3 regions of the Pseudoalteromonas sp. SiA1 genome follow, and region 2 is predicted to be linked to each of the others. Evidence: predicted binding sites of a transcription regulator. Region 2 holds the regulator's gene; each other region holds the start of a gene.
The links. The regulator sigma-54, encoded in region 2, starts transcription at its own class of promoters, with help from an activator protein. The targets are predictions, from matches to a motif close to GTTGGCACGNNNNTNGNNT.

Region 1 (4,551 bases), 1.1 Mb from region 2:
CTGTGGTTATTATTACAGCGTAATGTTTTTTCATTAAGTGCCAATGGAAGTTTGCAAATAGGGCAATGGTAATGAAGACTCATGAGCCTAAATAGTCCTTATCAAAAAAAGTTTTTACCCAGTGCGGGCGATAGGTGATCATAACAGTTATTGCCATACCGTTTAGCATTGCTTCAGGAAACGCTAAAATAGGACTGAGATAAATGTAGTTTTCTGTTAGCTGATGCCAATTATATTCGCCAATTGCGTAATAAAAAACACCCCCGAGTATAATGTTAACGCAAGCAACGACACCAGCCGTTAAAAAGCTACAAACAAATATATAGATAAAAAAGTGCCGCGCTAAGTAGTGGTAACAAAGCATAAATACAAAGTAGCTTAATAATACTGGAATAAACGCACTTATTAGTAATTTTACCGCAATCAGCTCGAATGCTATTTGGCCAAATGCAGTTAGCAGGGCTGTTGTTAATACACAACTTAAAATAGCCAGACGCCAGCCTAAAATCAGCGTAACAGCAGTAATGCCCAATATATGAAGATCAAGCCCAGGTAAAATACCGGCTTTTATACGCCATAGTAAAGCGAGCACCAGCGCGCAGGCAAACACGCCAGTTTGCCTAGCTGGCGTATTAAATAAATTGGCGTATGTTGATTTATTAACACTTAAAAAGCCAATAACAATAACACCAATCCACAGTAATGCCTGTAATTGCACACTTAGCATAATCGTTAATTAAACTCAGACCAAATAGGCGCATGATCTGAAGGCTTGTCGATAGCACGTAATTCGTAATCTATACCGGTGTCGATACAGCGAGCTGCTAAGTCATGCGTTGCCAGAACCACATCAATCCTTAGTCCACGATTATCAACAAAACCCTTAGAGCGGTAGTCAAACCACGAGTATTGATCGTTAGTTTCTGGGTTTTGCTCTCTAAAGGTGTCTTTAAAGCCCCAGTTTAATAACGTTGCTAGCCATTCACGCTCAACGGGTTGAAATGAACATTTTCCGGTTTTTAACCAGCGTTTTGCGTTTACCTCACCAATACCAATATCTAAATCGGTTGGAGAGATATTAATATCGCCCATTACAATTACATCTTGATCAGGTGTGTAATGACTATTTAGGTGAGTCATTAAGTCTTGATAAAATTGACGTTTATAAGGGAATTTAGTTTCGTGGTTGATATTATCGCCTTGCGGGAAGTAGCCATTCATGACATGTAGATCACGGCCATTTTCTTGCTCTACGGTAACGCTGATCATTCGCTTTTGCGACTCATCTGTGTCGGTGGAAAAGCCTTTTAATACCGACTTAGGCTCTTTTTTGCATAACATTGCCACACCGTAATGCGCTTTTTGTCCATGAAAATAAACGTGGTAACCCATTTTTTGTACATCGTCTAGCGGAAATGCTTCATCGTGCACTTTTATCTCTTGAAGACCAATAATATCTGGCTGGTGTTTATCAATAATAGCTTGTAACTGATGTAGGCGAGCACGCAGACCATTGATATTAAAAGAAATCACTTTCATAAAGTTTACCTTCAAATTTATTTTCATTGTTAGCCAAATTGTATCAGTATTTGGAGCGACATAACATGATTGAAACGAGAAAATAGCTGCACAAATGTTGATCAATTTTTGCTTAATGTTTAAACATTGTAAATGCAATATTAAATAATAAAATAAATAAAATATTCAATTGATATGTTAAAAGTTGTCTATATAATGCGCAAAAATCGTTTGTTTAACTCGTTCAAATAGGACCACCTGATGAAAACTCAATTACTTTTAGCCGCCTCTCTTTTTGTTTCTGTAACTGCTACTGCGCAAAGCAATACGTATTACAGCCAAGACAACAAATTAGAGTCTAATTTATGTGTTGTAAGCGCCAATGAGGGGTTTTCGGCTGCTCGTAAAATGGCAGCAAAGCACGGTGTATATTTATCGCGTTATTCAAAAAGTATCCTATGTAACGGTCAAGACATCCGTGACATTGCAAAAAAAGAAGCAGCAACGCAATCAGTTGTGTCTAAAGTAGAAGTATTTGCAAAAGATTCACACCAAGAAACACAGTTATGTATGACTGCATTAAAGCAAGGCCTACAACCAGTACGTAAGCAAATTGGTAACTTAAATTCATTAAAGTGTAATGGCCAAAGCGTTACTGATTTTGTTAAGCGTTACCAAAACGCTGCAATCTAAATTACCGTATTAGATATAAATAGCTCGGTTCTTACCGAGCTTTTTTTTTTGCAAAAATTACCAGAGTAGCTTGCAAAAATTGCATTATTAAATATCGTAATAGAAGTTGTTCTTGGTTAATTGTTTGATTTTAATGATTTATTTTTTTTGGCATCGTATTTGTATTACTAGATTTGAAATTTATTAATACAAGGATACGTCTGATGAAAAAATTAACGATAGCTTCTACTGTTTTAGCCGCATTGAGTTTAGCCGCTTGTTCTTCAAATCAAGGTTTAGAAAAAATCGACAGTGATTTTGCAAGCTTAGATAACGACAGCGATGGCTTTATTTCTAAAACAGAAGCCGACGATGATAGTATTTGGCAGCACTTTTCAAATATAGATACAAATATGGATAATCAAATAAGCCGTAATGAATATGATGCTTATATGCAGCTAAATGCTGGGAAAGTTGCTACAGATAGTGAAGTGAGTGAGTCTGCATTTAAGGCTGATATTGCGAAGTTTGATAAAATAGAAAATGACTTTAAAAGCTTAGATAATGATAGCAACGGCTTTATTTCAGTTTCTGAAGCTGACGATGATGATATTTCAAATCATTTTGGTTACATGGACAGCAATAAAGATAAACGAGTAAGTAAAAAAGAGTTTAATAGCTATATCCAAAAACATGGTGATTCTGTTGCAGAGGACGATGCACTTGAGCAATTTAAAAATAGCTAAATTACATTATTAAATACACTTGATACCAAGCCAGTGTTTTTCACTGGCTTTTTTATACCTATAAAATGTTATTTTATTAATATGTTTTCCTAGTTTGCCGTTGTTCTGTCATAATAGATGGCTGTGTGTTTTTATTAACTTTAGAGTGATTATGGTTGGTCGGCGAATTAGTGATGAACAATTAATTGAAATCATTGAAGCGGCGATTTTTGTGGCAGGCAAGCCCGTATCAAAACGTCATCTTAAGGACACGGTTTTAAACGACTTAGCAATTTCTATGGCGCGCATTAATGATGCTGTAGAGGCCATTCAAGTTCACTATCAGACGCGTGGAATACGTTTAGTTGAGGTAGGCAGTGGCTATCGTTTTCAAGCGTGCAGTAGTTTAAGCCCATGGTTGAGTAATTTATGGCAAGAACGTGCCCCTAAATACTCTAGAGCTTTACTCGAAACCCTGTCGTTAATTGCATACAAGCAACCCATTACCCGTGGTGAAATTGAGCAAGTGCGGGGTGTAGCAACTGGCTCAAATATTATTAAAACTCTGCTTGAAAGAGAGTGGATTAAAGTAGTTGGGCATAAAGAAGTACCCGGTAAACCGGCACTTTATGCAACGACTAAACAATTTTTAGATTATTTTTCGATAACGGGACTTCATGATTTACCCGCATTGCCAGAGCAACAGCAAAGTAAAATTACCCAGTTATTAAGTGATCCTTCTGTGAGAGAACCATCCGAATGAGTATACAAGGTGAAAAGTTACAAAAAGTCCTAGCCCGTGCAGGTGTAGGCTCACGCCGTGAAATGGAAAAATACATTGATGCAAATCGTGTGAGTGTAAATGGTAAAGTAGCTAAGTTAGGCGACAGGGTTGAAGAAACCGATTTAATTCGTGTTGACGGCCATACCGTTAAAATAGAAGAAAAAGCAGACAGAATTTGTCGTGTAATTATGTATAACAAACCAGAGGGTGAGTTAAGTACGCGTAAAGACCCTGAAGGCCGTAGAACCGTTTTTGACCGCTTACCTCGTATTGATGGCGATCGCTGGATAGCAGTAGGCCGATTAGACGTGAATACCTCAGGCCTAATGCTGTTTACCAATGACGGTGAATTGGCAAACCGCTTAATGCACCCAAGCTATGAAGTTGAACGCGAATATTCAGCACGTGTATTTGGTGAAGTCACTGACGAAACAATGAAAAACTTACTGCGTGGCGTAGAACTTGAAGATGGCCCCGCAAAGTTCACTGGTATCAAGCCTATGGGCGGTGAAGGTATTAATCGTTGGTATAATGTAACGCTTAATGAAGGTCGTAACCGTGAAGTGCGTCGTTTATGGCAATCACAAGATGTGGAAGTATCACGTCTTATTCGTATTCGTTACGGTAAATTAGAGCTTGATAAGCGTGTACCGCAAGGTGGCTGGATTGAGTATGATTTAGATACGGTTAACTATTTACGTAAAACAGTAAAGCTTGGCAAAGAAACACAAACTAAGCTGTCGGTTATTCCTGAAAAGCGTAAAGACAAGCGCGCTAAAATAAACCAAATTCGCAAGGCGGTTAAAAAGCACAATCAACGTGTAAAACCGACTAAACGTAAGTAATTAAAGC
Region 2 (4,551 bases):
AAAGGCAAAATATCAATTGATGATAAAGATATTACTTTATTACCGATGCACAGCCGAGCGCGTTTAGGGATTGGTTATTTACCGCAAGAGTCGTCTATTTTTAGAAAGCTGACTGTTTATCAAAACTTAATGGCTATCTTAGAAACACGTAAAGAATTAAATAAACAACAACGCGAAGATACCTTAAATAATTTACTTGATGAATTTAGCATTCAGCATATCCGCGATAGTCAAGGTATGGCTTTATCAGGTGGTGAACGTCGCCGCGTTGAAATTGCTCGCGCGTTAGCAGCAAACCCTAAATTTATCCTTTTAGACGAACCCTTTGCGGGGGTTGATCCTATCTCAGTATTAGATATTAAAAAGATCATAGAGCATCTTAAAAACCGTGGCATTGGCGTACTTATTACAGACCATAACGTGCGCGAAACACTTGATGTTTGTGAAAAAGCCTACATAGTTTCTCATGGGGAGTTAATTGCATCAGGCACTCCTGAATACGTATTAAACGATAAAACAGTACGCGATGTTTATTTGGGCGAGCAGTTCAAGCTCTAATATGTGTGTTATTCCACTAAGCATCTGCTAAGATTAATTATACTTAGGTCTGTTGACCTTTCAAGGTTGAATTTGCAGCAGTCTGTTTGGTATTTAGGCAAGGCAGAGCCTATGTGGTGTGGTATTCCCCATAAATAGGCGATAACGCAGCATCAATGCCAAACAGGCGCTGCCCTTCGGGTTCTGCCTAGGGACGATTTACTCTTTGTTGCTCGGTTTTGACTTAGCCCACTAGGTTACAAACCTCGCGCCGCAATTAAACCGCCCCTAGTTTGAACAAATTTTAATCCGTAAAGGTCAACAGACCGTAATTTAAAAGGATTGTTAGAGATACATGAGGCAATCATTACAGCTGCGCATGGGCCAGCAACTTACAATGACTCCACAGTTGCAACAAGCAATTCGCTTATTGCAACTCAGTACATTGGATCTCCAGCAAGAAATTCAAGAAGCGCTCGATAGCAACCCCTTGCTTGAAGTTGAAGAACACGATTACAGCGAAGACACTGCAGGTAAAAACGAACAAAAAGCCGATAACGATGACTTAACGCTAAGTGCCTCAGCTGACGATAAACCTAGCGAGTATGAGCAAGATAGCGGCGAAGCAATGACCAAAGACACCATTAGCGATGATATGGCTATGGATGTTACTTGGGATGAATATATGAGCGCTGCGCCTGCCTCTTCATCGGGCCCAATGCCAGAAGATGAATCTATTTATCAAGGCTCTTCGACTGAAACGCTGCATGAGTATTTAATGTGGCAACTTCAACTGACGCCGTTTAGTCCTACCGATGAAGCGATAGCTATTGCAATTGTAGAAGCTGTGGACGATTCAGGGATTCTAACCCTTAGCTGTGAAGAAATATTAGAAAGCTTTAACCAAGAAAACGACGGCGAAGATGAAGTTGAACTTGACGAAATAGAAGCGGTACTAAAGCGTATTCAACTATTTGATCCAGTGGGAATAGCCGCGCGTAGTTTACAAGAGTGCTTGTGTATTCAGCTAAATCAATTTGATAAAGACACACCTTTTTTAAACGAAACAAAAATGATCTTAACCGATCATATTGATTTACTTGCTGCACGTGACTATCGCACGTTAATGAAAAAAACAAAGCTTAAAGAAGATGAGCTTAAAGAAATCATGACGTTGATTCATACGCTCAGCCCAAAACCGGCAGACACTATTGTTAGAGAAGAGTCTGAATACGTTATTCCTGATGTGTCGGTTAAGAAAGTTAAAGGTCGTTGGGTAGTTGAATTAAACCCAGATAGCATGCCTAAGATCAGAGTAAATAGCCAATATGCAGCTATGTCGCGTACGGTTAAATCAAGTGGTGATAGCCAGTTTATTCGCTCGCACTTACAAGAGGCTAAATGGTTTATAAAAAGCTTAGAAAGTAGGAATGACACGCTACTTAAAGTAACCAACTGTATTGTGCAGCAGCAACAGGCCTTTTTTGAACACGGTCCTGAGGCTATGAAGCCTATGGTGCTTAACGATGTGGCTGAAATGGTGGAAATGCATGAGTCGACTATATCGCGTGTTACTACGCAAAAATACATGCATACACCACGTGGCATTTTTGAGCTTAAATATTTCTTTTCAAGCCATGTAAGTACTGAAAATGGTGGCGAATGTTCATCAACAGCAATACGTGCATTAATTAAAAAATTAATCGCTGCAGAAAACTCAGCTAAACCATTGAGTGATAGTAAAATTGCAGATATATTGGCAGAGCAAGGAATTAAAGTAGCGAGGAGAACCATTGCAAAATATCGCGAATCTCTAGCTATTCCCCCGTCTAATCAACGTAAAAGTTTGATTTAAGGCGTACAACAAAGAGGAAAATGTTTATGCAACTGAATTTAACTGGTCGCCATGTAGATATTACCGACTCGCTTAGAGACTACGTAAATAGTAAATTTTCGAAGTTACAGAGGCACACTGATCACATAACGAATGTGCACGTTATTCTCGATGTAGAAAAACTAAACCAAAAAGCTGAAGCAACCGTTCATGTTAGTGGCGCTGAGATTTTTGCCTCTACTGAGCATCAAGATATGTATGCCGCTATAGACTCGCTCATTGACAAGCTAGATCGTCAAGTAATTAAACACAAAGAGAAACTTGCTCGACACTAACACTATGAAACTAAGCTCACTTATCTGTCAGGACTGCAGTAAAGCTGCGGTCCTTTTTAATAGTAAAAAAAGAATTTTAGAATTTATCAGTGAATTGGCTCACAATAAGCTGCCCTATTTAACACAACAAGATATTCTTAATGCATTAACTGCAAGAGAAAAGCTTGGAAGTACAGGCATTGGCCGAGGCATTGCTATTCCACATGGTCGCATGAGTGGAGCTCAAGAGCCCCTTGCTTTGATTTTAGTGAGCGAAACAGCTATTAATTTTGATGCGATTGATAACCGGCCGGTTGACATTTTTGTCGCGTTAATTGTTCCCGATGGCGATAATCAGCAGCATTTGAAGACGCTAGCCACGATTGCTGATAAGCTCAATGATAAAGAATTTTGTAAACAGTTACGCGCCGCCAAATCGGATAGCGAACTATATCAGGTTATCGTCAGTCAATCGTAGTAACAAAGAAAGGTGATAAATGGAATTAATAATTATAAGCGGTCGTTCAGGCTCAGGTAAATCTGTGGCGTTACGCGTTGTGGAAGACTTAGGTTATTATTGTGTAGACAATATTCCTCTTAATTTATTACCATCATTAGTGCGCAGTGTTTCCGACAGTTATAATAAAATTGCCGTGAGTGTTGATGTACGTAACCTACCTAAAGAGCAACAGCAGTTTAATGAAATCATTGAATATTTACCTGGTTTTACTAAACCAACGGTATTTTATTTAGACAGTGACGATCAAACATTAATAAAACGTTTTTCAGAAACGCGACGTCTCCACCCTTTATCTATTGATTCTTTGCCGCTTGATTTAGCCATAAAAAAAGAAAAACAACTACTTGATGTATTGATTAACCGTGCTGATTATATGATTGATACCACGGATTTAAGTGTGCATCAGCTTGCTGAGTCTATTCGTGAAAAAATACTCGGAAAAAAAGATAAACAACTGATCATTACCTTTGAGTCATTTGGTTTTAAACACGGCATCCCTAAAGAAGCAGATTACGTATTCGATGCCCGATTTTTACCAAACCCGCATTGGGAGCCTGAACTTAAGCCACTTACAGGGCTGGACCAACCAGTAAAAGACTACCTAGCAAGTCACAGTATAGTGCAAAAATTTACATGGCAAATTCAAACATTTGTGCAAACATGGCTGCCGCATTTAGAACGAAATAACCGCAGCTACTTAACCATTGCAATTGGCTGTACCGGTGGGCAACACCGCTCTGTTTATTTAGCGCAAACCATTGGCGAAAGCTTTGCAATGAGCCATCCTAATGTAAAAATTCGCCACCGAGAACAAGAATAATACCGAGTGAGAACATGCAATGCGCTTAGAAAATACATTTTTAATAAAAAACAAATTAGGATTACACGCTAGAGCGGCGACAGTATTAGCTCAGCTTTCTGTGCAATTTGATGCCACAATCACTTTATTTCAAGATGACAAACAAGCCGCTGGCGATAGCGTACTGGCACTTATGTTACTCGAAAGCAGCCAAGGCAAAGAAGTTAAGGTGGTATGCGAAGGCCCCGACGCTGAGCCTGCACTTAGCGCAATAGGTGAGCTCATCGACCAACGATTTAATGAGCAAGAATAAAAAAGTTCATTATTAACTCATCATCCTAAGCTTAGGTTAATAGTGGTTGAGGTAGTTTGCTCACATAAAGTAAGATAAACTAAAATTGAATAGCATTTATACCCTTCCAGCATGTAATACAATTTAATTAAGGACGCCAATGCCTGAAGCTTTAGAACAAGATATTCCACTACAACAACTAAAACAGGTGACTAAGTCACTAAATAGTGGTCAATTTGTTCAAGTTAGACGCAT
Region 3 (4,551 bases), 370 kb from region 2:
ACAAACATTTATTGATGTTGTGAAGCACATACTTAAGGTTGCTGACTAAGCTGCTGTTTTTTTTGAGTGAGTGCTTCTATTTGTTGTTGTGCTTGCTTGATTTGTGGGTCAAATCGCTGCTTAAGTGCCGCCGTTTCAGTGGTAATGGCATTCGCAATTGAGCTGGCTCCTAAGCGATTTGCTTTATCTTGGGTCATGTAATCGATTTGCTGTTTTTTTTGTGCGTATTCTTGTTGGTATTGTTTAATCTTAAGCTCAAGCTGCACAATATCACGCTCTATTTGTTGCACCGCTAGATAATCGTCAACAGAAGTATCGGCAACTGGTGTGTTCTCAGATTGTGGCGTATTTGTTTGCATGATGTTGACGTTTCTAAGCGTGATCACTTGAGCGTCTTCAGCGCAAGGAGTTTGACTAAAAGTAGGCACTCCTTTAATGGTACATTTATAAACCGTCACTTCATTTGCCATGCTAGCAGCACAGGCACCCAAACAACATAGTAGTAATATTAGCTTTGCCATGGTTAAACCTAAGCTGGTTTAAAGTACCATTTATAATGCACTAAGTTGTGACACCATACAATTTGTTTAATTTATTAGCATGCGCTCGCGACGGCCTTATACAAAGTGCGAATTAATAGAGGCTATTAAATTTTAGGCACAAAAAAACCACAATTAAGTGGCTTGTAATCAGTAATGGTGAAGAGGGAGGGATAGACTTACTTACATCCCTGTAATTAATCGCTGCGCGACGCTTGCAGCGGCCTAAAATGTTCCAGACATTTTATTGAACCCTGTCGAGAGTGCTCACCCTCCCTATTTCTTAACGGAGTTAAAATTTAGGCACAAAAAAACCACAATTAAGTGGCTTGTAATCAGTAATGGTGGAGAGGGAGGGATTCGAACCCTCGATAGAGCTACAAACTCTATACTCCCTTAGCAGGGGAGCTCCTTCGGCCACTCGGACACCTCTCCGACGCATTATTCAGCGTGTTATCAATCGGAAAAAACCAATTAATACAAATAAGTGGTGGAGAGATAGGGATTTGAACCCTAGAGGGGCTATAAACCCCTGCCGGTTTTCAAGACCGGTGCATTCGACCACTCTGCCATCTCTCCACGTCGTGATGCAGGATAATACTTAGGTGAGTTGCCTGTGTAAATAGCAAAAAGATCGTTTGCTTAAAAAGTGAGCGTAAATGCGGTTTTTTTTGTAAATTATGAAAATTAAAGATGATTTTTAGCTATGAGGAGGGAGCTGGCAGCAAACAGATGGAGCTAAAGAAGAAACTTCATTTAGTGGTTGGGTGTTTGCTGCAACAATACAAAAATCATGGTTGGGTGATTATTTGTATTGAATTGCACCGCCAAGTGCTAATTTTTTTCCGTAACGGTTAAGTTTAGCTAACATTCTCGCTTTGCGATTAGTTGGTTTAACTGCAACGTGAGTTGTGGCTGTTTGGTTTAATGTATTAATTGGGTTCATTGTATTCGCTCCAAGGTTGTGTCTGTTGAAAACGTGTGCATTTTGCCCGTAGGTTGGTTAAAAATAAAGCGATAAAAATTGCTGGTGAAGTATTAGTTTTTTTAATCTGAAAGTGTTTTTTTTGATTTGCTATTTAATGGCGTTTTTTTTGATTTTGTATATTTATTCATTATAGTCGTGTGCTATATCACTTTTATACGGGGCTTTTGCAGTTTTTTTAATTTTAATATGTTTATAAATAGATTATTTTGAATAGTTATTCAGATTAAATTATTTTGTATTAATGGGGTGGGTTTTACTTCGTTAAAAGATTTAACATGCTATTTATAGGTGGTTAATTATTTATCAGAGAAGAGCATTAAAGAAACGATAAAAAAGAGTGTTGCTAGGCTTTTAAATTATAAAAAAAGTGCCTAGGTTACTAGGCACTTTGGAGTTAGTTGCGTTTTAAAACGCGTCTAACTGGGGATCGCACCGCCTCAAGAATTTAAAACTTAAAAAGAGGTGGTTTTAATATGTTGCAATTTGGGCTTACAATCATCAGCTCGGACGGCATTCTAAGTGATCTAGAGCGAAGTGAAGATTATACTTTGGTTTGTATTTTACTATGAAGCCACAAAATGCCTCTGCACAGCAAGAGCAGATCCGCTCAACAGTCTATTATTTGAGTTAAATGGGACTGGTGGGGGTAAAAAACGCAAAATGCGGCATAGCTTAAAAGCAAATGCCGCAAAGGGAGATTAATTAAAATGCTGAGCAGTTAGTGCTGTTTTATAGTAAATAACTCATAGCCTTTTAATGCAGGCACTTGCGCAGCAAGTTGAGTTTCTTGTTGTGCGATTTCAACAAAGTCACCACACAGTGTATTTGCACGCTGTTCAAGTTTTTTTGCATGGAGCTCTACTTTTTCTTCTATTTGTGCGCCCATATTTTCCATGCGCTCTTCAAAGGCTTGCATGTCGCCACCTGAACCCATTAGCTCAGAGCCTAATGCTACTAAAATACTGCCCATTGATTGCATTACGGCCGACTCAACGGCAGTTTCTATTTGTTGTTCAAACTGCTGTTCAAAGTTTTCACCAAACTGAGTGAAGCTTTGCTGGCCCATGACAAATGTACCTTGTTGGTAAAAGGTACCCTCTACTTCTTGTTGAATATCGTCCATTAAGGTAGCAATGTTATCGAGGCCATCAATATTAAATGCATTGGCGACTTCTTCTAATGCAACGCCCGCAATTTTAACGCCATCAAGTGCAATGTTGGCTACTTCAGGTAATTGCGCACGTAAATTATCTGTGTAGTTGGTCAGTGCTTGGCGCTGAGCGCTATTTAATGCTACTTGCTCGCCATTGATCGACAACTCACCTTGAGTGGTAAAAGTCATACGTTGATTGTTGGCTTTAAAAATTTCTAATTCACTTGGCTTTATACGTACATCGTTTTTAAACTCAACTTTACATTCGTCGTTACTAAATGTAATTGAAGAGCTGTTATCGTTATGAGCCATGGCGACGGGGGCGCACATAATTGCGCTAACTAATAATAATTCTTTCATGTTTATTCTCTGTTTTTTGATGATGATAATTAACTTATAACAAGTTTGGTGCCAATAGTTTTTAGTGTTTAAAAACAGTGGTTTGTGATTTTTAAGGTGCTTTGAAGTTGAAAGTAAAGTTATTAAAAAAGCTAAAATTTGGTCAAAATAACCAACAGTTAAATGATAATAAATAAAATTTATCGATACGATAAAAAACTCTCACTTTCCACAATTCAAATTTAGCGCTATTTATTCACAATACTGACACAGAGACTATTTAGGATAGCGATGTGGCTTTATTTTGACGTAAATTTGTACAATGAATTTGCGTTGAACATTTTAATTTCACCAATTATCGCGATACAAGAATCCGTAATTGGTCTCAAACACTTTATGGAGTGGGTTGTGGGTAAGACATTTAGTTACGATGCGCTAGATGATGATTTTGTTGAAGACGAATACGAAATGGTCGGGCGTAATCAACACGACAAGAAAAAGCAAAAGGTGAAAAGAAAGTTAGAGGATTACCTTGAGCAAAAACGCTTGCGTAAAAACCTAGGTGAAGATGACTTAAACGATTATATTGATTAGGTTGTCGCTAGTACAAATCAGTGCCGACATATTAGCTTTTAACTGCTACTTAGTTAGTATTTAGAGCTCTGTGGGTTGGTAATAAAGAGGCTTTATGCCTCTTTATAATTTTTAAGCCTCAAACTTTAGCTGCGAGCAATGCTTTTTCAATTACTTTTTCTAGTTTTTCAGGTTTAGTAAAGGGCGCGTAGCGCTTAATCGGTGAGCCATCTGCATTAATCAAAAATTTTGTGAAGTTCCACTTAATTTTTCGTGTCAAAAACCCCGGCAATACAGATTTTAAATAGCGAAAAACCGAATGTGTATGCTGACCATTAACGTTCACTTTTTCTGCGATTAAAAAACTAACTCCGTAATTTATTAAACAACCTTGTGCTATTTGATTCGCGTCTCCGGGTTCTTGCTGGCCAAATTGGTTACACGGGAAACCTATAATGACTAAACCTTGGCTGGCATACTTTTCGTGTAATGCTTGCAATGACTCGTATTGATAGGTGAATCCACACTCACTTGCGGTATTTACTATTAACACAACTTTACCTACAAACTCTTTAAAATCGATAGGTTGGCCTTGCAGGCTAGTAGCACTTAGTTGATGAAATGGGTGCATATTATTAAGCTATTATTTGTTTATTTGGCATAGTCTAACCTTTGCTTGGTGATTAACAAAGTCGAAATAGTGAACACTGCTATGGCGTTACTGTTAATTTAAAATCAAAAATAACCCCATACCAGCAAGTGTGGTTAGGTAAATATTATGTGTTTTGTAAGCAACTATAATGGCTACAATCGCTGCGCTTAAATAAGGGTTTTGCCAATTTAGATTAATGCCACCATCATTTATAAATACAATCGGCACCCAAATCGCTGTTAGAACCGCAGGTGCACTGAAGCTCAAAAACTGCTGCATTTTAGGCCCTACTTTAAATGGTAGCGCG

Region 1: a site for sigma-54 is predicted at 2,358-2,376, ahead of KK487_RS07015 (EF-hand domain-containing protein). Genes of this name have one in related genera too.
Region 3: a site for sigma-54 is predicted at 3,078-3,096, ahead of KK487_RS00310 (YggN family protein). Genes of this name have one in related genera too.

The regions. Positions count from the first base shown of each region.
Region 1 is NZ_CP076084.1:1,508,501-1,513,051, forward strand. Features, by position in the region: gene rlmA (23S rRNA (guanine(745)-N(1))-methyltransferase) at 1-83, opposite strand, end outside; gene KK487_RS07000 (energy-coupling factor ABC transporter permease) at 80-727, opposite strand; gene xthA (exodeoxyribonuclease III) at 733-1,539, opposite strand; gene KK487_RS07010 (hypothetical protein) at 1,780-2,211, shown strand; gene KK487_RS07015 (EF-hand domain-containing protein) at 2,415-2,936, shown strand; gene scpB (SMC-Scp complex subunit ScpB) at 3,088-3,678, shown strand; gene rluB (23S rRNA pseudouridine(2605) synthase RluB) at 3,675-4,544, shown strand.
Region 2 is NZ_CP076084.1:426,200-430,750, reverse strand. Features, by position in the region: gene lptB (LPS export ABC transporter ATP-binding protein) at 1-558, shown strand, start outside; gene KK487_RS01990 (RNA polymerase factor sigma-54) at 893-2,392, shown strand; gene hpf (ribosome hibernation promoting factor) at 2,419-2,706, shown strand; gene ptsN (PTS IIA-like nitrogen regulatory protein PtsN) at 2,711-3,163, shown strand; gene rapZ (RNase adapter RapZ) at 3,183-4,025, shown strand; gene KK487_RS01970 (HPr family phosphocarrier protein) at 4,045-4,317, shown strand; gene mgtE (magnesium transporter) at 4,457-4,551, shown strand, end outside.
Region 3 is NZ_CP076084.1:58,748-63,298, forward strand. Features, by position in the region: gene KK487_RS00285 (aminotransferase class V-fold PLP-dependent enzyme) at 1-49, shown strand, start outside; gene KK487_RS00290 (DUF4124 domain-containing protein) at 33-521, opposite strand; tRNA gene KK487_RS00295 (tRNA-Ser) at 882-974, opposite strand; tRNA gene KK487_RS00300 (tRNA-Ser) at 1,028-1,118, opposite strand; gene KK487_RS00305 (hypothetical protein) at 1,345-1,485, opposite strand; gene KK487_RS00310 (YggN family protein) at 2,246-3,040, opposite strand; gene KK487_RS00315 (PA3496 family putative envelope integrity protein) at 3,428-3,613, shown strand; gene KK487_RS00320 (glutathione peroxidase) at 3,732-4,223, opposite strand; gene KK487_RS00325 (AzlD domain-containing protein) at 4,317-4,551, opposite strand, start outside.